4 regions of the Tardiphaga sp. 42S5 genome follow, and region 2 is predicted to be linked to each of the others. Evidence: predicted binding sites of a transcription regulator. Region 2 holds the regulator's gene; each other region holds the start of a gene.
What was found. Region 2 encodes PhoB, which activates phosphate uptake and scavenging genes when phosphate is short. Its sites were predicted from a motif close to TGTCATNNANCTGTCAT; they were not measured.
Positions count from the first base shown of each region.

Region 1: a site for PhoB is predicted at 2,806-2,822, ahead of SFY93_RS10670 (esterase-like activity of phytase family protein). Genes of this name have one in related genera too.
Region 3: a site for PhoB is predicted at 3,904-3,920, ahead of SFY93_RS28700 (YdcH family protein). Genes of this name have one in related genera too.
Region 4: a site for PhoB is predicted at 4,068-4,084, ahead of SFY93_RS09085 (BtaA family protein). Genes of this name have one in related genera too.

Region 1 covers NZ_CP139027.1:2,282,847-2,288,800, reverse strand. The annotation lists gene SFY93_RS10685 (antibiotic biosynthesis monooxygenase) at 1-52, opposite strand, end outside; gene mbfA (iron exporter MbfA) at 206-1,177, opposite strand; gene SFY93_RS10675 (Bug family tripartite tricarboxylate transporter substrate binding protein) at 1,586-2,572, shown strand; gene SFY93_RS10670 (esterase-like activity of phytase family protein) at 2,881-4,236, shown strand; gene SFY93_RS10665 (methyl-accepting chemotaxis protein) at 4,352-5,954, opposite strand, start outside.
Region 2 covers NZ_CP139027.1:1,231,622-1,237,575, forward strand. The annotation lists gene pstC (phosphate ABC transporter permease subunit PstC) at 1-817, shown strand, start outside; gene pstA (phosphate ABC transporter permease PstA) at 819-1,664, shown strand; gene pstB (phosphate ABC transporter ATP-binding protein PstB) at 1,661-2,488, shown strand; gene phoU (phosphate signaling complex protein PhoU) at 2,517-3,230, shown strand; gene phoB (phosphate regulon transcriptional regulator PhoB) at 3,322-4,026, shown strand; gene SFY93_RS05785 (GcrA family cell cycle regulator) at 4,261-4,770, opposite strand; gene SFY93_RS05790 (aspartate aminotransferase family protein) at 5,217-5,954, shown strand, end outside.
Region 3 covers NZ_CP139027.1:6,153,662-6,159,615, reverse strand. The annotation lists gene aqpZ (aquaporin Z) at 1-423, shown strand, start outside; gene SFY93_RS28725 (5-(carboxyamino)imidazole ribonucleotide synthase) at 450-1,535, opposite strand; gene purE (5-(carboxyamino)imidazole ribonucleotide mutase) at 1,544-2,032, opposite strand; partial or broken gene SFY93_RS28715 (GGDEF domain-containing protein) at 2,159-2,811, shown strand; gene SFY93_RS28710 (hypothetical protein) at 2,837-3,088, opposite strand; gene SFY93_RS28705 (YdcH family protein) at 3,514-3,720, opposite strand; gene SFY93_RS28700 (YdcH family protein) at 3,970-4,155, shown strand; gene SFY93_RS28695 (NAD(P)/FAD-dependent oxidoreductase) at 4,324-5,427, opposite strand; gene SFY93_RS28690 (sensor domain-containing protein) at 5,618-5,954, shown strand, end outside.
Region 4 covers NZ_CP139027.1:1,953,309-1,959,262, reverse strand. The annotation lists gene SFY93_RS09105 (branched-chain amino acid ABC transporter permease) at 1-124, shown strand, start outside; gene SFY93_RS09100 (ABC transporter ATP-binding protein) at 121-864, shown strand; gene SFY93_RS09095 (ABC transporter ATP-binding protein) at 851-1,558, shown strand; gene SFY93_RS09090 (IS110 family RNA-guided transposase) at 1,618-2,556, opposite strand; gene SFY93_RS09085 (BtaA family protein) at 2,752-3,960, opposite strand; gene SFY93_RS09080 (class I SAM-dependent methyltransferase) at 4,130-4,822, shown strand; gene SFY93_RS09075 (putative bifunctional lysylphosphatidylglycerol flippase/synthetase) at 4,824-5,702, opposite strand.

The DNA.
Region 1 (5,954 bases), 1.1 Mb from region 2:
GTTCCTCAGCCATGCCGGTCTTTGCCTTGCTCTGACGAATGGCAGCATACATGGGACGCTCCTTCACCCGTAAGCTGCCCGCGATCGCACCTGCCGCGATCATGCATCGCACACACTCATCATCGGCGGGACGAGCAGCAGGGTTTCCCGCGCATAGAACCTACGCCATCCCGCGCAACGACGCCATCTGACGCCTCCCCACCCGCTACGCGCCTCCGATCAATATTCCCACCGCCAGAACGATGACGCCGCCAAGCACCACCTGAAAGACGGCCTGCAGGAACGGCGTATCCATATAGCGCGCCCTGATATAGGCGATGGCCCAGAGTTCGAAAAAAACGACAACACCCGCGATAGCCGTCGCGATCCAGAATGCATTCGGCCAGCTGTCCGGCACGAGATAAGGCAGAGTATGGCCGAGACCGCCCAGCGTCGTCATCAGCCCGCAGATGCCCCCACGCAACCACGGCGAGCCGCGTCCGGTCATGGAGCCATCGTCCGACAGTGCTTCGGCGAAACCCATGCTGATGCCGGCGCCGATCGACGCGGCGAGGCCAACAAGGAATGTCTGCCAGTTGTGATGTGTTGCAAACGCGGCCGCAAACAGCGGCGCCAGCGTCGATACGGAGCCGTCCATCAAGCCCGCAAGACCTGGCTGGACATATTGCAGGACGAACATCCGGTGGCGGGTGTTGTCCTCCACCGTACGAACGTCGGACGTCAGGATGGCATCCGATAGTTTGGCCGCGAGATGCTCGTGTCCTTTTTCCAGCTCGGCCAGATCGCCCAGCAACTTGCGAACGCCGACATCCGTCGCCTGCTCGGCAGCCCTGGCGTAAAAGCGCTCGGCCTCGAACTCCATCCTCTCGGCCTCCTTGCGGATGGTGTCGAGCGACAGGTTGCGCGTGAGCCAGATTGGTCGGCGGCGGATGAAGCCCTTGACGTCTTCGCGCCGGATCGGCGGAAGGTTCGGTCCGAAGCGCTCCTCATACATCTGCAACAGCAGATGCCGGTGGCCCTTTTCCTCTTCGGCCATCTCGCTGAAGACTTTCGCGGAATCGGGATAGCGCTCTGCCAAATCCTCGGCGAAGCTGAGATAGATCCGGCTGTCCTCTTCCTCGCTGGAGATCGCAACCGCTAGCACCTCGCGTTCGGTGAGCTCAGAAAACGCCTTCATATCAATGCCTTAATTAATTTAGAACTATTCTAATTTATATAAGAGCTGCTTTGCATTTGTCAAAGAGCTTTGCGCCTGCGCGGCGCTGAACCTGTCCGCTGGTCGGGAAGCAATAGCGGGGACGAGAAGGACCGCGACGAAACGACCGTGCGTGCTCCGGAGTTCGCCCCGGCATTCGCACCGACCCCGACGTGGAGATGCTGCGGAGATCAGCGGCCGTCTGCAGGTGCTGTCGCTCACGAACGCGATAAGGTCGACCCGGTGCAGCAGACGTCGATGCATGGCCTACACCATCGACAGCGCGCTTACCTGAACTGCATACCTTTCCGCTTCCGTGCGTCACCGACCTCCGCTAGTTTGCCCGCAACAAATGTGGGCTACCAAAGCCGATTCAGGGAGAAAAGCGGAATGCACGGACTTTCAGTTCTTCGCGGTGTGGCGAGCGCATCGTTTATCGGAGCGCTGCTGTTGGCGACCCCGGATGCCGTCGCACAAACCGCGAATTATCCAAACCGGGCGATCACGCTGGTGCTCCCTTTCGCCGCCGGCAGCGGCACTGACACCACGACGCGCCTGATCGCCAAGGAACTCGGCACCGCACTGAACGCCAACACCGTGATCGACAACAAGGCCGGCGCCAATGGCTCGATCGCCGCCAGTTTCGTCGCTCGCGCCCCCGCCGACGGTTACACGCTGTTCGTCACGACCAACACGACGCATTCGGCCAATCCTTTTCTGCTCAAGACCATGAGCTATGATCCGATCAAGGATTTCACGCCGATCGCGCGCACCGGCGACCTGCCCTTCATGCTGGTGATCAATCCTGAGATTCCCGCCAACTCCGTGGAAGAGCTGATCGCGCTCGCCAAGAAAGAGCCGGGCAAGTACTCCTACGCATCGGGCAGTTCGTCGGCGATCGTCTCGGGCGCGACCTTTGCCCGCCTCGCCAAGCTCGATCTCCTGCACGTGCCTTACAAGAGCTCACCACCGGCGCTCACCGATGTCATCGCCGGCCGTGTCAGCATGATGTTCGTGGACGTCCCGACCGGCCTGCCGCATGTCAACGCCAAGGCGTTGAAGTCGCTCGCGGTGACCACCAAGTATCGCTCCAAACTGCTGCCGGATCTGCCGACCATGGACGAGGCCGGCGTGAAGGGCTTCGACATTACGTCGTGGCAGGGCTATCTCGGCCCGGCCAACATGCCGAAAGACATCGTCGTCAAGCTCAACGCCGAAATCCGCAAGATCGTCGAGCGCCCCGAAATCCAGAAAGACCTGGCCAACCGCGGCATGGAAGCCTTTTCCGGTACGCCGGAAGAATTCGACGCCTTCCTGAAGGATCAGCTCAAGGTGTGGGAGAAGCTGATCACGGATGCGGGGATCGAGAAGCAGTAGGCGCATTTCAGATAGAACCGCACGGCAGGTATGTTCGTCATGCCCGGCGAATGCCGGGTATCCACGTCTCGGCCACAAAGAAGACGTGGACGGCCGGGACATCCAGCGAAGCCGCGCTTCGCGCTTTGCCCGGCCATGACGTGGTTTTGCGTGGGTTGAATGAAGAGGAACCGCGCCTAACCCGCAGACTCGGCGACTGCATGTCGCAGGGTTTTCCCCTCTCGTCATTTTCTTGTCACGGAACTGTCAGCGCAGCGTAACGCCCGCGCCCCAGAACACGCCGCATGGTCACCACAAAGGAGACAACCATGCGCAGCACATTCCTCTGCTCCGTCGCTTCCCTCGTCATGCTTTCTTCCGCAGCCTTTGCGCAGTCGGAAGGCGAATTTCCAGCCAAGCTCGCCGGCCATGCCGTGCTGCCGGCGACGTCGACCATCGACGCCCCTGCCGACGCACCGAATGACCTGAAGACCTCGGGCAAATACACCACCGGCAAGCGCGTCGACGCGCTCGGCACCGTGATGGGCAAGTCCTATGAGCGCGCCACCGGCATCTCGCTGCCGATGAAGGGCCAGCCGCTGCAGGGCCATTCCGGCATCAAGGTGATGCCCGACGGTTCGTTCTGGGTGCTGACCGACAATGGCGCCGGCTCGCGCTACAATTCGGCCGACTACATGATCTATCTCAATCATCACAAGATCGACTGGAAAAACGGCAGGGTCGAGCGTCAGGCCACCGTGTTCCTGCACGATCCCGACAAGAAGGTGCCGTTCCGCATCGTTCATGAAGACACCGCCAAGCGCTATCTGACCGGCGCCGATGTCGACACCGAAGGCTTCCAGATCGTTGGTGACAATTTCTGGATCGGCGAAGAATTCGGCCCCTATATCATCAAGGCCGACAAGACCGGCAAGGTGTTGGCCGTGTTCGACACCGTCGCCGACGGCAAGCCGGTGCGCTCGCCTGACCATTGGTCGGTGCAGTCGCCGGGTGCGCCGGGCGCCACCTACACCACGGTCAATCTGCGCCGCTCCAAGGGCTATGAAGGCTTCGCCTCCTCCAAGGATAGCAAGTTCCTCTACGGCCTGCTCGAAGGACCATTGTGGGATGCCGAGAAGAAGGACTGGGAAAAGGTCGACGGCAAGGAAGCCTCGCGCATCCTGGAATTCGACGTCGCCAACGAGAAGTTCACCGGTCGCTACTGGCAGTACGTGTTCGAACAGAACGGCAATGCCATTGGCGACTTCAACATGATCACCGCCGACAACGGCCTGATCATCGAGCGTGACAACGGCGAAGGCACCAAGGACAAGGCCTGCGCCGACGGCAAGCGCGGTGAAGACTGCTTCCCGGATCTCGCCAAGTTCAAGAAGGTCTACAAGATCGAACTGAACGACGCCAATGTCGGCAAGCCCGTTCGCAAGATCGGCTTCATCGACCTGATGAAGATCCAGGACCCGAACAAGCTGGCCCGCAAGCCGCTGAATGATGGTGTGCTGACCTTCCCGTTCTTCACCATCGAGAACGTCGACCAGGTTGATGCCACCCATATCATCGTCGGCAACGACAACAATCTGCCGTTCTCGTCGAGCCGCGAGCCGAACAAGGCCGATGACAACGAGTTCGTGCTGCTCGAGGTCGCCGACTTCCTGAAGGCGAAGTAAGCAACGCGAGCAGGCATCAGCCTGAACGACGAAAGCCCTCCCGCAAGGGAGGGCTTTTTACGTTCGAGCGCGATCTACTTTCCTCTCCCACAAGGGGAGAGGGGAAGAAGAGCCTCTACGCAGCCCGCACCTTGGTCAGGAACTCGTCCACCGCCGTCCGCAACATGCCGGACTGGGTGTCAAGCTCCCTGGCATTCGACAACACCTGCGAGGCCGCCGTCCCGGTCGCTTCTGCTGCGCTGCTGACGCCGCCGATATGTTCGCTGATTTCACTGGAGCCCGCCGCGACCGACTGAATGTTGCGCGCGATTTCCCGCGTGGCCTCGCCCTGCTCCTGGACGGCCGTGGAGATGCTGGTGGTGATCTCGCTCATCTGCGCAATGGTGCCTGTAATGGCGCTGATCGAAAGCACGGCTTCGCTGGTGGACGCCTGCATGGCGGCGACCTGGGCGGAGATCTCTTCGGTAGCCTTGGCGGTCTGGCTCGCCAATGCCTTCACTTCAGAGGCGACGACCGCAAAGCCGCGGCCGGACTCGCCGGCGCGCGCCGCTTCGATGGTCGCATTCAGCGCGAGCAGGTTGGTCTGGGAGGCGATGCTGTGGATCAACTGAACCACTTCGCCGATCTTCTCCGCGCCGCTGGACAGCAGCTGAACGGTCGCATTGGTGCGCTCCGCATCGCCGACTGCCTTGCTCGCAATTTGGCTCGACTGCGAGACTTGCCGTAAGACTTCGCTGACCGAAGCCGACAATTCCTCGGCAGCGGCTGCAACCGTGCTAACATTGTCCGACGACCGCTCCGACGCGGCTCCGACCGTCGATGCACGCGAACTGGCATCGCTGGCGGTCGCCGTCATGGATTGCGCGGTGGTCTGCATCCCTGCCGCTGCCGCCGATACCGAGCGGACAATCCCGTTGACGCTGCGTTCGAAATCATCGGCGATGCTCTCCATGGTCGAACGACGCTCGGCAGACGCGCGCGCCTGCGTCTCGGCTTCGATCTTGTCGAGCCCGCGGATCCGGACCGCATTGTCCTTGAAGACCTGAACGGTCGATGCCATCGCACCGATCTCATCGCCGCGCCCGGTCCCGGGAATGTCGTCCTCAAGCGCGCCATCGGCCAGCGTGCGCATCCGCACACCGAGCTGACCGAGCGGGCGGCTGATGCTGCGACCGATCATCCAGGCGATGCCGCCTGCAACCGCACCAATGGCAAGGATCGCCAAACCGAGCGCCCAGATGATCGGCTTCAACCTGGCATCGAGGTCTTCCAGATAGGCTCCCGCGCCCACATACATATTCCATCCCGGGATCGCAGCGGCATAAGCAACCTTGCGCAGCGGCTCCGTCTGGCCGGGTTTGACGTAGTCATAGAACATCGTGTGCTCGCCTTTGGCAGCAACACTGTCGCGCCACTCGCGACCGATCGCCTTGCCATTGGTCACCACCTCGAGACGGTTCTGACCGATCTGCTTGGCATCCGGCGACAACACCGTCACGCCGTCCATCATGGAGCCAAACAGGTAGCCCGCGCCGTTGTCGTAGGTCATCGTATTTGCACGACGACCGAATTCAGCCATCGCGGCTTCCTTGGTGAGCTGGCCGGCGTCGACTTGTTTCTGCAATCCAATCGCCACGCTGCGCGCGGCATCGACGAAGTGGCGAAGCTCCTCGATCCTTGAGGTCATCATTTCGCGCTGAACGAAATATCCCGCGAGA
Region 2 (5,954 bases):
GGCGCTCCGCGAATTCGGCTTCTCGTTCCTGACCACGCAGCGCTGGGCACCGTCGGCTGATCCGCCGGTGCTGGGAGCGCTCGGCCCGATCTACGGCACGCTGATCACCTCGGTGATCGCGATGGCTATCGCCATTCCGGTCGGCATCGGCATCGCGATCTTCCTCACCGAACTGTGCCCGAACTGGCTGCGCCGCCCGATCGGCATGGCGGTCGAGCTTCTCGCCGGTATTCCCTCGATCATCTACGGCATGTGGGGCTTCTTCGTGCTCGGCCCGTTCCTGGCCAACCATGTGCAGCCGTTCATGATCAGCGCCTTCGAAGGCGTCCCGGTCCTCGGCGTGATCTTCGCCGGCCCGCCGTCCTATCTCTCGCTGTTCAACGCGTCGCTGATCCTCGCCATCATGGTGCTGCCCTTCATCACCTCGATCTCGGTCGACGTGTTCAAGACGGTGCCGCCGGTGCTCAAGGAAGCTGCCTACGGCGTCGGCTGCACCACCTGGGAAGTCGTCCGCAACGTCGTCATCCCCTATACCCGCGTTGGTGTGATCGGTGGCGTCATGCTGGCGCTCGGCCGTGCGCTCGGTGAAACGATGGCGGTGACCTTCATCATCGGCAACTCGTTCCGGATCACAGGCTCGATCTTTGGCCCGGGCACCACGATCTCGGCAGCGATCGCCAGCGAGTTCGCGGAGAGCGACGGTCTGCATCAATCGGGTCTGATCCTGCTCGGTCTCCTGCTGTTCGTGCTGACATTTTTCGTGCTCTCGGCAGCGCGTCTGATGCTGCTGCGTCTGGAAAAGAAGGCGGGCAACTAATATGAACCCGATTTACGCTTCACGCCGTCGCAACGACATGATCATCCGTGGGCTCTGCATGGGTGCCGCTCTCTTTGGCGTCACCTGGCTCGCGCTGATCCTGTTCACGCTGTTCTACAACGGTATCGCCGGCATCAGCCTGCAGATATTCACCCAGAACACGCCGCCGCCCGGCTCCATGGAAGGCGGCCTGCTCAATGCCATCGTCGGTTCGATCATCATGACCGTCATCGGCGTCGGTATCGGCGCGCCGCTCGGCCTGTTTGCCGGCACCTATCTCGCGGAATACGGCAAGCACGACAAACTCACCTCGGTGATCCGCTTCATCAACGACGTGTTGCTGTCGGCCCCGTCCATCATCATCGGCCTGTTCGTTTATGGTGCGGTGGTGGTTCCGATGGGCGGCTTCTCGGCTCTCGCCGGTTCGCTTGCGCTCGCCGTTATCGTGATCCCCGTCGTGGTTCGCACCACTGAAGATATGCTTGGTCTCGTGCCGAACCCGCTGCGCGAAGCGGCCTCGGCGCTCGGTCTGCCGCGCTCCCTGGTCATCAAGCGGATCGCCTATCGTGCAGCCCGCGCCGGTCTCATCACCGGCGTGCTGCTGGCGACCGCGCGTGTCGCCGGTGAAACGGCGCCGCTGCTGTTCACCGCGCTGAGCAACCAGTTCTTCAGCCTCGATCTCACCAAGACGATGGCCAACCTGCCGGTGACCATCAACAACTTCGTGCAGAGCCCCTACGAGTACTGGAAGCAGCTCGCCTGGAGCGGTGCCCTGATCATCACCTTGACCGTACTTGCCCTTAACATTGGCGCGCGCATTCTCGGCGCCGAGAGGACAGCAAAATGAGTGAGCTTTCTGTGTCGTCTGGCGTTCCTTCCGTCTCGATGCCGCCGCCGTCGGCCCTGCAGGGCGAGACCCGTCCCAAGGTCACCGTGCGCGACCTGAACTTCTACTATGGCGAACACCACGCTCTGAAGAAGATCAACCTGACGTTGATGGCGAACCGTGTGACTGCGTTCATCGGCCCGTCGGGCTGCGGCAAGTCCACGCTGCTGCGCATCTTCAACCGCATGTATGATCTGTATCCCGGCCAGCGCGCCGAAGGTCAGCTCATGCTCGACAACCAGAACATTCTGGATCCAAAGCTGGACCTCAACCTGCTGCGCGCCCGCGTCGGCATGGTGTTCCAGAAGCCGACTCCGTTCCCGATGACGATTTACGAAAACATCGCCTTCGGTATCCGCCTCTACGAAAAGATCTCCAAGTCGGAGATGGATATTCGCGTCGAGAGGGCGCTGCGCGGCGGTGCGCTGTGGAACGAAGTCAAGGACAAGCTCAACGCGTCGGGCCTCAGCCTGTCGGGCGGTCAGCAGCAGCGCCTGTGCATCGCGCGCACCATCGCGGTGCGGCCGGAAGTGATCCTGTTCGACGAGCCGTGCTCGGCGCTGGATCCGATCTCGACCGCGAAGATCGAGGAGCTGATCGACGAGTTGAAGGATCAGTACACGATCGCGATCGTGACCCATAACATGCAACAGGCTGCCCGCGTCTCCGACAGCACAGCCTTCATGTATCTCGGCGAGTTGATCGAGTTCGATCAGACCAACAAGATCTTCACATCACCGACCGATCGCCGCACCCAGGATTACATCACCGGCCGCTTCGGCTGACGCGACATATTCGCGGGAGGAATTTGAGATGGCTTTTGAACACACCACCAAGGCTTTCGACGACGATCTGCAGGAGCTGACCCGTCTCGTCGCCGAGATGGGTGGCCTCGCGGAACGGCAGATCGTCGAATCCGTCGATGCGCTGATCCGCCGGGACGTCGCGCTCGGTGCGCGCGTCGTCGCCACCGACGCCGAGATCGACCAGTTGCAGCGCACGATCGAAGAGCGCGCCGTGCTGACCATCGCCAAACGCCAGCCGATGGCTGTCGATTTGCGCGAGATCGTCGGCGCGCTGCGCGTCGCCACCGATCTGGAACGCATCGGCGATCTCTCCAAGAATATCGGTAAGCGCGTCAATGCACTCGACAGCGACTTCCATCCGCTGAAGCTGATCCGCGGCCTCGAACACATGACCGACCTCGTGACCACCCAGGTCAAGGCCGTGCTCGACGCCTATGCCGCACACGATCTGCCCGCTGCGATGACGGTGTGGAAGGGCGACGAGGAAATCGACGCGATCTGCACCTCGCTGTTCCGCGAACTCCTGACCTATATGATGGAAGACCCGCGTAACATTTCGTTCTGTATCCACCTGATGTTCTGCGCCAAGAACATCGAGCGGATCGGTGACCATGCCACCAATATTGCGGAAACCGTGTTCTACATGATCGAGGGCCAGCAAATCCTCGACAAGCGCCCGAAGGGCGACATGACCACATTCGCGAATACGCCGACGGTCTGAAGCATGATCCGGAAAAGTGGGAGCCAGTCTTCCGCAAGGATCATGATCTAAAGGCTTTTCGGACCTCACTGAGGATATTGACCATATGGCTGTGAATGCACGCATTCTGGTGGTGGAGGACGAGGAAGCCCTCACGACGCTTCTTCGCTACAACCTCGACGCCGAAGGCTATGATGTTGAAACCGTCGCTCGCGGCGACGACGCCGACACCCGCTTGAAAGAGCGGGTGCCGGATCTCGTGGTGCTCGACTGGATGCTGCCGGGCCTGTCCGGCATCGAACTGTGCCGCCGCCTGCGCGCACGGCCCGAAACCAAGGCATTGCCGATCATCATGCTGACGGCGCGTGGCGAAGAGAGCGAGCGCGTTCGCGGTCTCGCCACCGGTGCCGACGACTACATCGTCAAGCCGTTCTCCGTGCCGGAGCTCCTGGCCCGCGTGAAGGGCCTGCTCCGTCGTGCAGCTCCCGAGCGTCTCGCCACCGTCCTGGCGTTTGGCGACATCGAACTCGACCGTGACAAGCGCCGCGTCGTGCGCTCAAGCCGTCCGATCGATCTCGGTCCGACCGAATATCGCCTGCTGGAGTTCTTCCTGGAACATCCGGGCCGCGTGTTCAGCCGCGAGCAGTTGCTCGACAGCGTCTGGGGCCGCGACATCTATATCGACGAGCGCACCGTCGACGTGCATATCGGCCGCCTGCGCAAGCTGCTCAATCCCGCCGGTGAGCCCGATCCGATCCGCACCGTCCGCGGCGCCGGCTACGCGCTGGACGACCGCTTCGACAAGGCGGCGGAGTAGGTATCTTCCTTCTCCCCGCCTGCGGGGAGAAGGTGGCCCAGCATAGCGCAGCGACGCCGGGTCGGATGAGGGGGACTCTCCATCGCCTTCGGAGTCTGTGGAGCGCCCCCCTCACCCGACGCCCTCATGCGGACGCCGACCTCTCCCCGCAAGCGGGGCGAGGTTAGAAGCCCCCAAACAAAAAATGCCCGGCTCATCACCGGGCATTTTCATTTGGCTTAGATGCTTTCCAGCTCAGCGCGTCGGCTTCGGCACTGCGCGGCGGCGATCGCTGGCCGGCTGATAAGCGATGCGCGAGTGATGCGCGCAATAGGGGGCGCCGGCCAGGGCCTTGCCGCCGCAGAAGTAGAAGTCCGCGCTCGACGGATCGCCGATCGGCCAATGGCAAGTGGCTTCGTTGAGTTCGACCAGCGACAGGCGCTGGCTGATCGGCACAATGTTGTCATAGGCGATCGGATCGGGCTCGGCCTCGATCTCGTAATTATGGGCCAGCGCGGTATTGCCGCGTGCCATCGGGCGGGCGACACGTACCATCTGCTGGGCCGGGCGCGCCTTGCGCTGCCGCGGAGCTGCCGAGGAGGGGCTCTTGGCACGGCCGGACAGGCCAAGGCGGTGAACCTTGCCGATCACGGCGTTGCGGGTCACGTTACCGAGTTCCGCAGCGATCTGGCTGGCGGAAAGGCCGCCTTCCCAGAGTTTCTTCAACTGTTCGACGCGATCGTCGGTCCATGTCATTACCGTCATCGCCGTTTTCCCTTCGTGAGCGCCGGCCTGACCGGGCAGCGCTGCGAGTTGAGACTTCAAAAATCCCTGCGGTCAGAATCCTTTAGCGCTCACCGGGCGCGAATTTCGCGTCCGGCTGTTACGCCGCACTGGATGTGTCAAAAGGATCTACCGCCGCACGAGATGTCGTATCCGACGAGGCAAAAGCTACAATATGCCGTGACTCGCGCGCAAGAGTCGGGCATGCCGCGTCCACATGCTTCTGCAAGTAAAGCTGCAAAATCGGCTTTTTCTGCGACTCCGTGTGACTCGAAAGCCGCAGTGCGCGGTTGACAGTCTTCACAGCACACATAGAATAATGCCCACGTGCCGCCCGAGAAGGGCGGCACGTTTCGTTTCTAGGGTCCGTTGTTCGATTTCGTACAATTGTCATCGACGTGGACGCCGTCTTTTCGATCGGATCGGTTATGACCAGCAACGCAACGTCCTCGCCCCTCTCTCAGGCTCACTTGCTGCCTGTTTTCGCGCGTGCGGATGTCGCTTTCGAGCGCGGTGAGGGCGCGTGGCTGATTGGAACCGATGGCGAGCGCTATCTCGATTTCACCAGCGGCGTGGCCGTGAACGCGCTCGGTCATGCGCATCCGCATATGGTCGCCGCGCTGCAGGAGCAGGCCACCAAGCTCTGGCACATGTCGAACCTGTTCAAGAGCCCGGACGGTGAACGCCTCGCCGCGCGGCTGTGCGAACAAAGCTTTGCCGACTTCGTATTCTTCGCCAATTCGGGTGCGGAAGCGATGGAATGCGCGATCAAGGTGACCCGCCACTATCATTTCTCCAAGGGCCACCCCGAGCGCACGCGCATCATCACCTTCGAAGGCGCGTTCCATGGCCGCACCCTCGGCACGCTCGCTGCGACCGGGGCTGCCAAATATCTCGAAGGCTACGGCACGCCGCTCGACGGCTTCGATCAGTTGCCGCTCGGCGATATCGAAGCCGTGAAGAAGGCGATCGGTCCGAACACCGCCGGCATTCTCATTGAGCCGCTGCAGGGTGAGGGCGGCGTGCGTGCGCCGAGCAACGCGTTCTTCGGCGCGCTGCGCGAACTCTGCGACAAGAACGGCATTCTGCTGATCTTCGATGAAGTGCAGACCGGCATGGGCCGCACCGGCGAGTTGTTCGCCTATCGGCGCATCGGCGTGACGCCG
Region 3 (5,954 bases), 1.4 Mb from region 2:
TATGTCATCGCCAGCGGCGCTGCCGGTTTCGACCTTGCCAAGGGCTTTGCGTCGAACGGCTACGGCGATCATTCGCCCGGCAAATACAGCATGGTCGCGGGCTTCATCATGGAAGTGGTGATGACCATGATGTTCCTGTTCATCATTATGGGGTCCACGCACGGCAAGGCCCCTGCGGGCTTCGCGCCGCTGGCAATCGGGCTTGCGCTGGTGATGATCCACCTCGTCAGCATTCCAGTCACCAACACGTCGGTGAATCCGGCGCGCAGCACGGGGCCGGCATTGTTTGTCGGCGGCTGGGCACTGCAGCAGTTGTGGCTGTTCTGGGTGGCGCCGTTGGTTGGCGGTGTTCTCGGCGGCGCGATCTATCGCTGGCTGAGTGACGAGCCCGCTGGCGTAGTGGAAGGCAAGGTGGCCACCTGACGAATGAGGCGGTGAAGCCGGCGTCGTTACGTCGCCGGCTTCACCTCAACCACGTGGCCCATCTTGCGGCCGGGCTTCGGTGCGCCCTTGCCATAGAGATGTACGGTGGCGCCGGGGACGGTGAGCCACTTGCCGTAGTCGAGAATATCGTCGCCGATCAGATTGATCATGGTGACCTGGCCGTGGCGGACGGGTTTGGCGAGCGGCCAGCCGGCGATGGCGCGGATGTGCTGTTCGAATTGCGACACCGAGGCGCCATCGAGCGTCCAGTGGCCGGAATTATGCACGCGCGGCGCAATTTCGTTCACGACAAGCGTCGCGCTGTCCTTACCGGGCACGACAAACAGTTCGACGGCAAAGACGCCGACATAGCCCAGCGCAGTGCCGATCTTCTCGGCGATCTCGCGTGCCTTCGCGGCAAGCGCGTTGGAGATGCGTGCGGGCGCATAGGAGAATTTCAGGATGTGATCGCGGTGCTCGTTCTCGGTGACGTCGAAACATTCGACTTGACCGTCGGCGCCGCGTGCAGCGATGACCGAGACCTCGCGTTCGAACGGCACGAAGGCTTCAAGGATCGCGGAGTTGGTGCCGAGATCCTTCCAGACCTGATCGAGATCGTCACCCTCGCGGATGATTGCCTGGCCCTTGCCGTCATAACCGAAGCGACGCGTCTTGATGACAGCTGGCAGACCGATCTTCTTGACCGCAGCATGAAGCTCGCCAGCGTTGGAAACGCCTGCGTAACCGGCCGTGCCGATACCCAGTGACGTTACAAAATCCTTCTCGGCCAGGCGGTCCTGCGTGGTCTGCAGGATTGTCTGTGCGGGCAGAACCGGGCGCCGCGCGTCGAGGATCATCGCGGTGGCAGCCGGCACGTTCTCGAATTCGTAGGTGATGACGTCGCAATCGCTGGCGAACAGTTCGAGCGCCTCGACATCCGCATATTCAGCACATGTCGCGTTCTGCACCACATCGAAAGCCGGCGAATCCGGATCCGGTGAAAAAACCTGACAGCGGAGGCCGAGGCGGGCTGCGGACATCGCCAACATGCGACCGAGCTGGCCGCCACCGAGAATGCCGATCGTATCGCCCGGCTTGAGAACCTTCGTCACCACAGCGCTCACGCCGCACCTTCCGGCTTTTCAGCCACGGCATCGGTCTGCGCCTTGCGCCAGGCGGCGAGCTTTGTCGCCAGTGCCGTATCGTGCAGCGCCAGCACGCTCGCTGCGAGCAGTGCCGCATTGATCGCGCCGGGCTTGCCGATGGCCAGCGTGCCGACGGGCACGCCGCCCGGCATCTGTACGATCGAATAAAGCGAGTCGACGCCGGACAGCGCCTTGGATTCCACGGGCACGCCGAATACCGGGAGTTCCGTCAATGCCGCGGCCATGCCGGGCAAATGCGCAGCGCCGCCGGCACCGGCGATGATGATCTGGAAGCCCGCTGCCTTGGCGCCCTTGGCGAATGCGACCAGCCGGTCCGGCGTACGGTGGGCCGAGACGATGCGCGCCTCATGGGATACACCGAGCGCAGTCAGCGTTTCGGCGGCATGGCGCATGGTTTCCCAGTCCGACTGGCTTCCCATAATAATGGCGACGGGCGCGGTCATTCCGTATTTTCTTTCGCGAATCCAGAAAGATAGGCTGGAAATACAATGTCGTCCCCTTGCGTGGCAAGGAGCGTGGCAAACATGATCTCGTCTTGGTGAAGACTGGCAAGCCTTGTAACAAATCCCATGCAAAAGAAAACCCGAACGCCTGCTGCAAAGTCGGTCAAACGCTCGATGAAGCCGGCGTTGCGCGGTTCCAAGGCGTTGGTGTCGCTGCCGAAAAGCCGCGCGCCGGCGGCCGCGCTGACGATTCGGGCGGCTGGAAGCGCAACTCACACAGGCCGAGGCGAAGATTGCCGAATTGCGAGCTTCGGCGGAAACCGACTTCCTGCTCGACATTCTCAACCGCCGTGGCTTTGCCCGCGAGCTGACCCGCGCCGTGGCCTTCATCGCCCGCTATAGCGCGACGGGTGCACTGATTGTGCTCGATGTCGACCGCCTCAAGCCAATCAACGACGCCTTCGGTCACGCGGCCGGCGACATCGTGCTCAAGGCTGTGGTTGGCGTGCTCCGGCGGCATGTCCGCGCATCCGACGTGATCGGGTGGCTGGGTGGTGATGAGTTCGTGCTGTTGCTGTGGAATGTCAGCGAAGTCGACGCCGCAGGTTTTGGAAGCCGCGATCGACCAGCTCACTTTCGTCTTCCGCGACATCAACGTGTCGGCTGGCGCCTCTGCAGGCGTCGCACTGCTGGGTCCCGATGTCGATGGCGAAGCCACGTTGGTTCAGGCCGACAGGGCGATGTACGTGCGCAAGACCGCGCGACGCGTGAAAGTGTAGTTAGCCATCACCGGCGTTGGCGCCCTTACAGCGCGCTGAGGTCGCTTGGCACTTCGCCAAAGGCGCGGATCACCTGGGCGTCGCCGAACTCGCCGATCATCGGATCGCCGGTACGGCTGAAGGCCAATGCGCCGATTGAACCTGGCGCACGGGACAATAGTTCGGCGCGGCGGATGGCGCCGGATGCGCTCTGACATTCCTCGGCGGCACCGGCGGCCGGCGAACCAGAGTCGTCGTGCAGGAAGGGCAGTGCGACATAATAGGTGATATCGGCCATGGTGCCCTCACGAGTCGATTTGATCTCGGCGCAAGGATGTTCTTATTTTGTTCTTATTGTCAAGTTTCGACAGCGCCTCGTTTGCAGTCGCCCCATTCCGCTCTTGTTAGGCCGCAATAGCTGGCTTGCGCAGTGCGAGCGTCACGTCGGCCAGCGCGAGCGCCATGGCGATCAATTCGCGGAGCCCAGCAGTTTTTACCGCGCCACAATGCGATGCTGGCCAGAATTAAGTCTGCTGTCGTGCCTACGATGCCGCGCGAAAAGAGCGGCGGCCGTCGCGAAGCAAGGTTTTGACGACGGGCGAGTTCAACGCCCAGCCTGCTGCATTCACCGCGAGTTAAAGAAAGCCGATCCATCGATCATCGCGCGTTGAGTTCGTAGCCCTGGCCGTTCTTTAACCCACAGCCACAGCGCGACGCGTTGTCTCAGGCAATAATATCCGGGGTGATCTGGTCTTCGATAAAGGAGATCCGGTCTTTCAGTTGAAGCTTCCTCTTCTTCAACCGTTGCAGTCGCAAAAGATCGGGTGCCGGTGAATGCTGCAAGGCATCGATAGCGGCGTCGAGGTCGCGATGTTCCTGCTGCAATCGGGCGAGTTCTAACGGGAGTTCGCGATCTTCGTCGTCGTTCATGTTTCTAGCTGACTGGATTCGCAAGTCATTTGCGAGAGATTTCTAGAGTGACTATCGCCGGTGCAGGCGCACCACGCAAGCCGTCCGGTTCCAGGTTTTTGCGGCGCAATCAGGTCACGATTCGTTTCAGACGATACCCGAAACTCAAAATACACTTTTCAATACCCATCGACAGATGTCCACTGTCATGTAGAATTCATCGTCCAACCGAACGTATCCTGAGGTTCAATCCTACCGAGGAGTTTTCGAATGGCACTACAGGCGCATCTCGTCGAACTGGAACGCAAGCACAAAGTTCTCGAAAGCGAATTGCACGAAGCGCTCGTGCACCTGTCTACCGACGATCTCCGCATCGTCGAACTCAAGCGTCGAAAACTGATGGTCAGGGACGAAATCCAGCGTCTCAAAAACGGGGCCAGCGAAACGGTGCATTGATCAACGGCTGCACTGATCAGCGAACGATAAATCACAGCATCGACATCGCCGTCTACGTCACTGCTTTCGCGTAGGTGCGATGACGTCTTCCCCTCATCCCGCGATAGGTTTGCGACGAAGCTCCAGTATTCGGTTGGCCTGGATCGCTTCGCCTGCAACCTTTCGCGTTCAATGTCCCGCCATCTCAGCCACGTAGTCCGCGATGGCCAGCGATGATGTCAGCCCCGGTGACTCGATGCCGAACAGGTTGATAAGACCCGGCACGCCATGGGTCTGGGCACCTTGGATCATGAAATCCTGCACCGCGACTGCGGGCGGCACGATCTTCGGCCGCATTCCGGAATAACTTGGCATCAACGCGCCGTCCGGCAAACTCGGCCAGTAACGCCTGATGGCCGGATAGAACCTCTCTCCGCGTGCCGGATCGACCGTGTAGTCGATATGATCCACCCACTCGACGTCAGGGCCGAAACGCGCCTGACCGGCCAGATCGAGCGTCAGATGCACGCCGAGGCCGCCCGGTTCCGGCACGGGATAGATCAGCCGCGAGAACGGTGCTTTCGCATTGCAGCTGAAATAACAGCCTTTCGCCAGATAAGCGGGCGGTATCAGGTCGAGCGGCATGCCGTCGAGCATGCGGGCGATCGCGGTTGCGGACAGGCCTGCGGAATTGATCAGCATGTCGCAGGCTAGTGTCATCGGAGCCTCGCCGCCGACATCCAGTTCGAAACCGTCGGCGGTGACCCGGCCACGTTCTAGGGGAGCGAGGAATGCGAAGGCCGCGCCCGCGGCTTCCGCTTCACCGCGCAGCGACAACATGTAGCTGTGGCTGTCGACGATCCCCGTGGAGGAGGACAACAGCGCGGCTTCGCAAGCCAATGCCGGCTCCAGCGCCCGTGCCTCTGTCCCGGATAATTGCTCGAGATCAGCGACGCCATTGGCTTCGGCATGCGCTTTGATCGACGCCAGTTTGGCGATCTCCTCCGGACGTGTGGCGACGATCAGTTTCCCGGAGTTGCGATGTGGGATGCCGCGATCGCGGCAATAATCATAGAGCGCCTGTTTTCCAGCGACGCAGAGCCGTGCCATCAGGCTTCCGGCCGGATAATAGATGCCGGCATGGATGACCTCGCTGTTGCGCGACGAGGTCACGGTACCGATCGCGTCCGCGGCCTCCAGCACGATGACCTCGCGTCCCGCTTCCGCCAGTCGCCGGGCGATCGCAAGACCCACGACGCCGGCGCCCACCACCACGCATTCAACCTTGTCCATGTCGCGTCCGATAGTTTGCTGCGCCGGTCAGCTGCGGTTCGACCTTGCGCATGTGGCGCATTAGTAAAACATTAAGCATCACAGCTAATTACCACCAAATTTCGCCGCATTCTGCAGGTGCGACGATACGCATTTACCTGATCCACATACCTGTAACCAAACACTCACGCTGCGAATACGCGGGTGTGTAATGACTGGCAAGATCGGGCGATCAGACAGCAAGGCGGCAGTGTCCGTCATCGCGGTCGCGTGCCTTCTTGGCAGCATTACCGGGGCCCATGCCGAATCCCCGGCGGTTCATTATATCAGTGAACTCGACCCGCAAATGATCTGGCAGATTCTCATCGGTGGGTTTGTCGCGCTGGCATTTCTCGCCGCCATTGTGCTGTGGGTCGCCTCGGCGCTGCGAAATGTGCGTCGCGAGCAGCAGCGTCGCAATGCGTTTGTCGGTTCTGCCCTCAATCATCTCGGCCAAGGTATCGTGATGCTCGACGACCAGAAGCGGGTCGTGTTTTGCAATGATCGCT
Region 4 (5,954 bases), 720 kb from region 2:
GCTGCGCGGCTTCGGCGAGTACCGGCTGTGGATCTACACGCTGACCTTGATGCTGATCCTGTTCTTCCTGCCCAATGGACTGATCGCGCCGCTCTGGCGCCGGCTGACGGAGCGCCTGCGATGACCGACCTGCTGGAAGTCAACGGCGTGACCAAGCGCTTCGGCGGCCTTACCGCCGTCAAGAACGCGAGTTTTACGCTGAAGAAAGGCGAGTTCACCGGCATTCTCGGCCCCAACGGCGCCGGCAAGACCACGCTGTTCAACATCCTCACCGGCTTCATGCAGCCGACATCAGGCACCATCCATTTCAACGGCGATCTGGTGCGCGAGCTTGCCCCCTACAAGGTGGTCAATCGCGGCATGGCCCGCACCTTCCAGCTCACCCGGCCATTCGTCGGCATGAACCTGCTGGAGAACGTGCTGGTCGCCTGCATGTCGCCCCGCGCCAGCGAGGACAAGGACAAGGAGGCGCGCGCGAGCTATCTGTTGGCACAGGTCGGGCTCGGCGGCCGTGACAGGGAGCCGGTGGAGACTCTTCCCTATGGTGACCTGCGGCGGCTGGAAATCGCGCGCGCGCTGGCGACCCGGCCGGACCTGCTGCTGCTCGACGAGCCCTTCGCAGGGCTTGGCAGCAGCGAGATCGAACAACTGGCGCAACTGATCAGGCGTCTGCATCGCGAGGAGAACCTCACTATTTTGCTGATCGAACACAAGCTGCGCGAGTTCATGGCACTGGTGTCGCGCGTCATCGCGATGAATTTCGGCGAGATCATCGCCGTCGGCCCACCGGAAGAGATCGTGAAGAACGAGAAGGTGATCGAGGCCTATATCGGCAAGACGGAGGACGCCCATGCCTCTGCTTGAAGTCGCCGATCTCAAGGTCAGTTATGGCAAGGCGCTGGCCATCGAATCCGTCTCGATCAGGGTCGAGAAGGGCGAACTCATTGGCGTGCTCGGCCCCAACGGCGCCGGCAAGACCACACTGCTGAAGGCCATCTCGCGCAGCATCGCCTCGCAGGGCACGTTGAACTTCAAGGACGTGTCGCTGCATCCGATCGAGCCCTACAATGTCGTCGCCAGGGGCATCTGCCACTGTCCCGAGGGGCGCAAGCTGTTCTCGGAACTCTCGGTGCTGAAGAACCTGCAGCTCGGAGCTTACCTCCGCAAGAACAATGCCGACGTCGAGAAAGACCTCGAGCGCGTCTTCACGCTATTCCCGGTGCTGCGCGAACGGCAATGGCAACAATCGAGCACGCTGTCTGGTGGCGAGCAGCAGATGGTCGCCATCGGCCGTGCGCTGATGGGCCGGCCCGAGCTGCTGCTGCTGGACGAACCCTCGGTCGGCATCGCGCCGCGGCTGAAGGGGCTGATCTTCGATTCCATCCAGCAGATCAGGAAAGACGGCACCGCGATCCTGATCGTCGAGCAGGATGCGACATCGACGCTGCGGATAGCGGATCGGGTCTATGTGCTGGAACATGGGCGGACGATCCGCGAGGGGACGTCGGCGGAGATCGCTGGCGACAAGTACATCCAGCAGATTTATCTGGGGGTGTGACGTTCACGTGCTCGCTTCTTACCTCTCCCCGCAAGCGGGGAGAGCGACTGTCTTTTTGGTCAAGCGTTTTGATGCTGCCATGGGGTCTTGTCTCGCAGGATAGCGTTGAGGATGGTGAGCAGCTTGCGGGCGACGGCGATGATAGCGACGAGCTTGGGCTTGCCGGCGGCGACGAGCTTGTCGCGGAACAGTTTGAGCTGCGGATTGAAGCGGGCGGCCACCATCGCTCCCATGAACAACACGCGGCGTACATTGGCCCGGCCGCCGCCGATGAAGCTCTTGCCGCGCCACTGGCCGGATTGCCGGGTCCATGGCGCCAAACCGGCGAGAGCCGCAATCTGACGACGATCGAGTGTGCCGAGCTCCGGCAGTTCGGCAATCAGGCTGCGCGCGATGGTCGGACCGATGCCGGGCACCGACGCCAGCAAGTCTTCTTTCTCGGCCCAGGCCGGCGATCCCCGCACGTGATCGCCGATGTCGTCGTCCAGTTCGGACAACTCCTTCTCCAGTGCCTTGTGGAGCCGGGCGATGCTCTTCTTCAGGCGCGGATTGCTGACGCGCCGCGCACGCTGGCCTTCCGCGGCCATCATCTCAACGATCTGGCGCCGACGCGCCACCAGATCGGCTAGCAGCCGCGTCGTGGCATCGGGAAGCGGCCGCAGTTGCGGTTTGGTCGCCTCGGTAAAATGCGCGATCACCATGGCATCGATCGGATCGGTCTTGGCGCGCTTGCCGAGGGCGTTGGCAAAGGCGCGCACCTGTGCCGGATTGACCACCACCACAGGCAGATCGGCGCCGGCCAATCCTGCGGCGACCACCGTCTCGAAGCCGCCGGTCGCCTCGATCGCCACCACCAGTGGCGGTCGCGCTTTCAGCCGCGCGATCAGATCATCGATCCCCGCACCATTGCGGGCAACCGCAAAACTCTCACCGCCCGGACGCATCGCCACGTCCAACCGATCCTTCGACACATCGATGCCAACATAAATCGCGTCCATCTGATCCCATCCTTGCGCAACCGGGCTTGCTGAGCGGCCCAAGCGACTGTTCGGGTTCGATGGAACGGCAAGCAAGGACCCGCGCTCTCCCACGGGCTTGGTGTCCCTCAGGTTACTCGGTCTCCCGCCTGCCACCGCTCCGCATAGCTTAGCAGAAACGGCGGGAGGCAAGTTACAAGGTTAAGACAGCAACGCCTACGCCTTCCGCGTATACAGATGAAACCCGCCATAAATGCCCGAACGATCCGCAGCCAGACCTTCGGCACTGCGTGCCTCATCGCGCTGCCACGTCTCACGCAGCGATGCATGTTCCGGATCGTCCAGCGGTGACTCGGCGCCGGCGGTGCGGAAGATCACCCGGATGCCGTCCTTGCCGGCGCGGTCGATCGCGTCCCACAGCGCACGGATTTCATCCGGCGCCATCCAGTCCTGCGAATCCAGTAGCACGACCGCGTCGATCTGGCGGGCTGGAAGGCTCTCCAGAAACACGCGCAGATTGGCATGCACCGGCGTGACCAGAGCGGCGCGGCTGGCGGTGTCCGCGTAACGGCTCTGCTGCAGATAGAGCGGCAAGCACTTGTCACCGGGGCCGACATAGCTGCGGCTCAGCGCCTGCCAGGCAAAATAGTTGTCGGCGTTCGGATGCACGTCGATCAGAGCGAGCAGACGCTGATGCAGCACTTCGTTGAGCGGCTGATTGCCGCCCAGCAATGTGCGCTGCTGCGGCGGGATGCCGAGGCTGAACAACAGCGCCGGCGTCTTCGTCATCATACGAGCGAGCCGCGAATGAAACAGCCAGTGCAGTCGTTCCAGCGCGCGCTTGCGCGCCGGGGACTGCTTGTCCTCGTGCAACAACGCCTTGAGATCGATGCGGGCGAGCTTCGCCAGCGTATGCGCGAAGCCGATGAAGCGGCCGAGCGCGCCATGACGATAGAAGCCGTCACTGAAGTAACCGTAACGCGGGCGGCCCTGAATATCGCGCTCGTCCCAATAGCCGCGTGCTTCGGCATCGAGCAGCGGCCGCAGCCGCTCGCGATAGAGGCCCACATTGGTATCAGATGTGCCTTCGCCGAAGAATTTCCAGAAGTCCTGATAGTTCGGCAATGCGCGCAGGCCCGCGAGCTTCAGCTTCAGCAGCGACAGATGCGCCTCGTTGAGATCGACCGCGTAGACATGCTCGGGCTTCGCCGACAGATAGGACAGCGCATTGCAGCCGCCGCTGGAGATGGTGACAATCGTCGAACCGGGCGCCAGCTTCAGCGCTGCCATGTCCGCCTCCGGATCTTCCCAGATCTGGGTATAGACCAGCCGGCGGAACCAGAAGGCGAACAGCCTGTCCCAGATCGTCGTTTCCTCGCGACCACGGCTATTGCGAACGGCGTCGGCGATCAGATGCGTATTCATCGGCTTCTTGGACCCTTCGAATCGACAATCTGAAATTTTTATCAAGCGCAGACTGCGGTTTTGCGACAGTCATTCTAAATTTCGGCCGATTCCCGCGACGAAACCACTGTCACACCGCTGTCGTGTTGCGATGAAATGGATCGCTCATCCGGATGCGACGAGGTGCGCCATGACGATTGTCTCCGAATACGAAGACCGCGGTCAGCCCGCATGGTCGAACGAAGCCACGCAACGCATGAACCGGATGTATCGCTGGCAGCGCTTCATCTATGACGCAACGCGCCGGTATTATCTGCTCGGTCGCGATCAGCTCATCGCCGAACTGGCACCCGCGCCGGGCGCGACAGTGCTGGAGATCGGCTGCGGCACCGGCCGCAATCTGGTTCAGGCTGCCCGCAGATATTCACAAGCGGTATTTTATGGCATCGATATTTCGACCGAGATGCTGACCACGGCCATCGGTTCCATTGCCCGCAACGAGCTCACGGATACCGTTCGCGTCGCCCATGGCGATGCAACGAATTTCGACCCGGCACGCATCTTCGCTGTTCCGTCATTCGATCACGTCATGATTTCCTACAGCCTCTCGATGATCCCAAGCTGGCAGAATGTGCTCGATCACGCCGTCTCGCAGCTCAAGCCCGGCGGCCAACTGCACATCGTGGATTTCGGCCATCAGGAGCGGTTGCCAAAGATCGCGAGCAAGCTGCTGTTGCGCTGGCTGACGCTGTTCGACGTCACGCCGCGCCGCGAGCTTCTCGATGTGCTGAAGGCGCTCGCCGAGCGTCATCACGCCAATCTCGATTTCAACCGCCCGTTCCGCGGCTATGCGCAGTCGGCTGTGCTGACACTGCCGAAGTAATTCAGGCCAGCTTGCGCCTGTTCACATTCCGGTAGGCTTCAACGGCACCGAACAGCGCCAGCGACAGCACGAACGGGATCAGGTGATAGAACAGCCGGAACAGCAGCAGCACAGCCAGTAGCTGCTCGGTATGTTCGCCGCCAAGCCCGACAAGGATCGTTGCGTCGAACACGCCGATGCCCGCGGGTGCGTGGCTGGCGAATCCCAACAGCGTCGCAGCAATGAAGACGACGATCACCTGCGCGACGCCGACATCCATCGTCTCGGGGATCAGCACATGCATCGCCAGCGCCGCCGCGCCGAGATCGACCAGACCGATGCCGATCTGGAAGAACACGTTGCGCCCGCTCGGTACCGGCACCGACCAGTTGCGGCCACCGAGCGTCCGAATGCCGTTCCATGTCCAGCCGACATACGCGACGATGCCGACGAGAGTTGCGACAGCGATAAAGCGGTTGATCTCGGGCGAGAGCTGATCGATCCTGCTGATGGCACCTGGCTCGTGCAAGGTGCTGAGCGCCAGCGCGGTGAGATTGCCGAGCCAGAAGGTCAGGCCGGTGAGAAAGCAGATGCGGGCGACGCCGGCAGGACCGATGCCATGCGGTGCATAGATCCGGTAGCGCACCGCCGATGACACCAGCAGCACAGCGCCGGTTCCGTGCGAAATCGGATAGCTGGTGAAATTGGCCAGCGCTGCAATCCTGAAGGGAATGTCCCCTCGCCCGATCATCTGCAGCGCCAGCCAGTCGTACAGCGTCAGGCTGCCATAGGAGATCGCCACCAGCACCAGCGCCAGCGCGATGCTGCCTGGCGGCACCATGTGCATGGCAGACAGCACATGGGCGAAATCCACGCCCTTGAGCGCCCTGGTCAGCGCCATAAACGCAATCGTAGCAATTGCTATGCTAAGGAGCGCGCCAAGCCACCTCCAGCTGAGGCGCGTACGCATCAGCTGCATGATATTTTTCAATGCGGGTGGCACATTGTTCTACTTTTCATTAGGTCTGAGCACGCCGTGATTCGCGCATGTGTTCGCGCGTTCTGTTGCACGTCCATGTGACAGCTGCGCAAAAGCAGCGTTTTGGCGTCATCCAACAATCCGGTGATTTCCAGATTTCGCCTCCGCCATGTC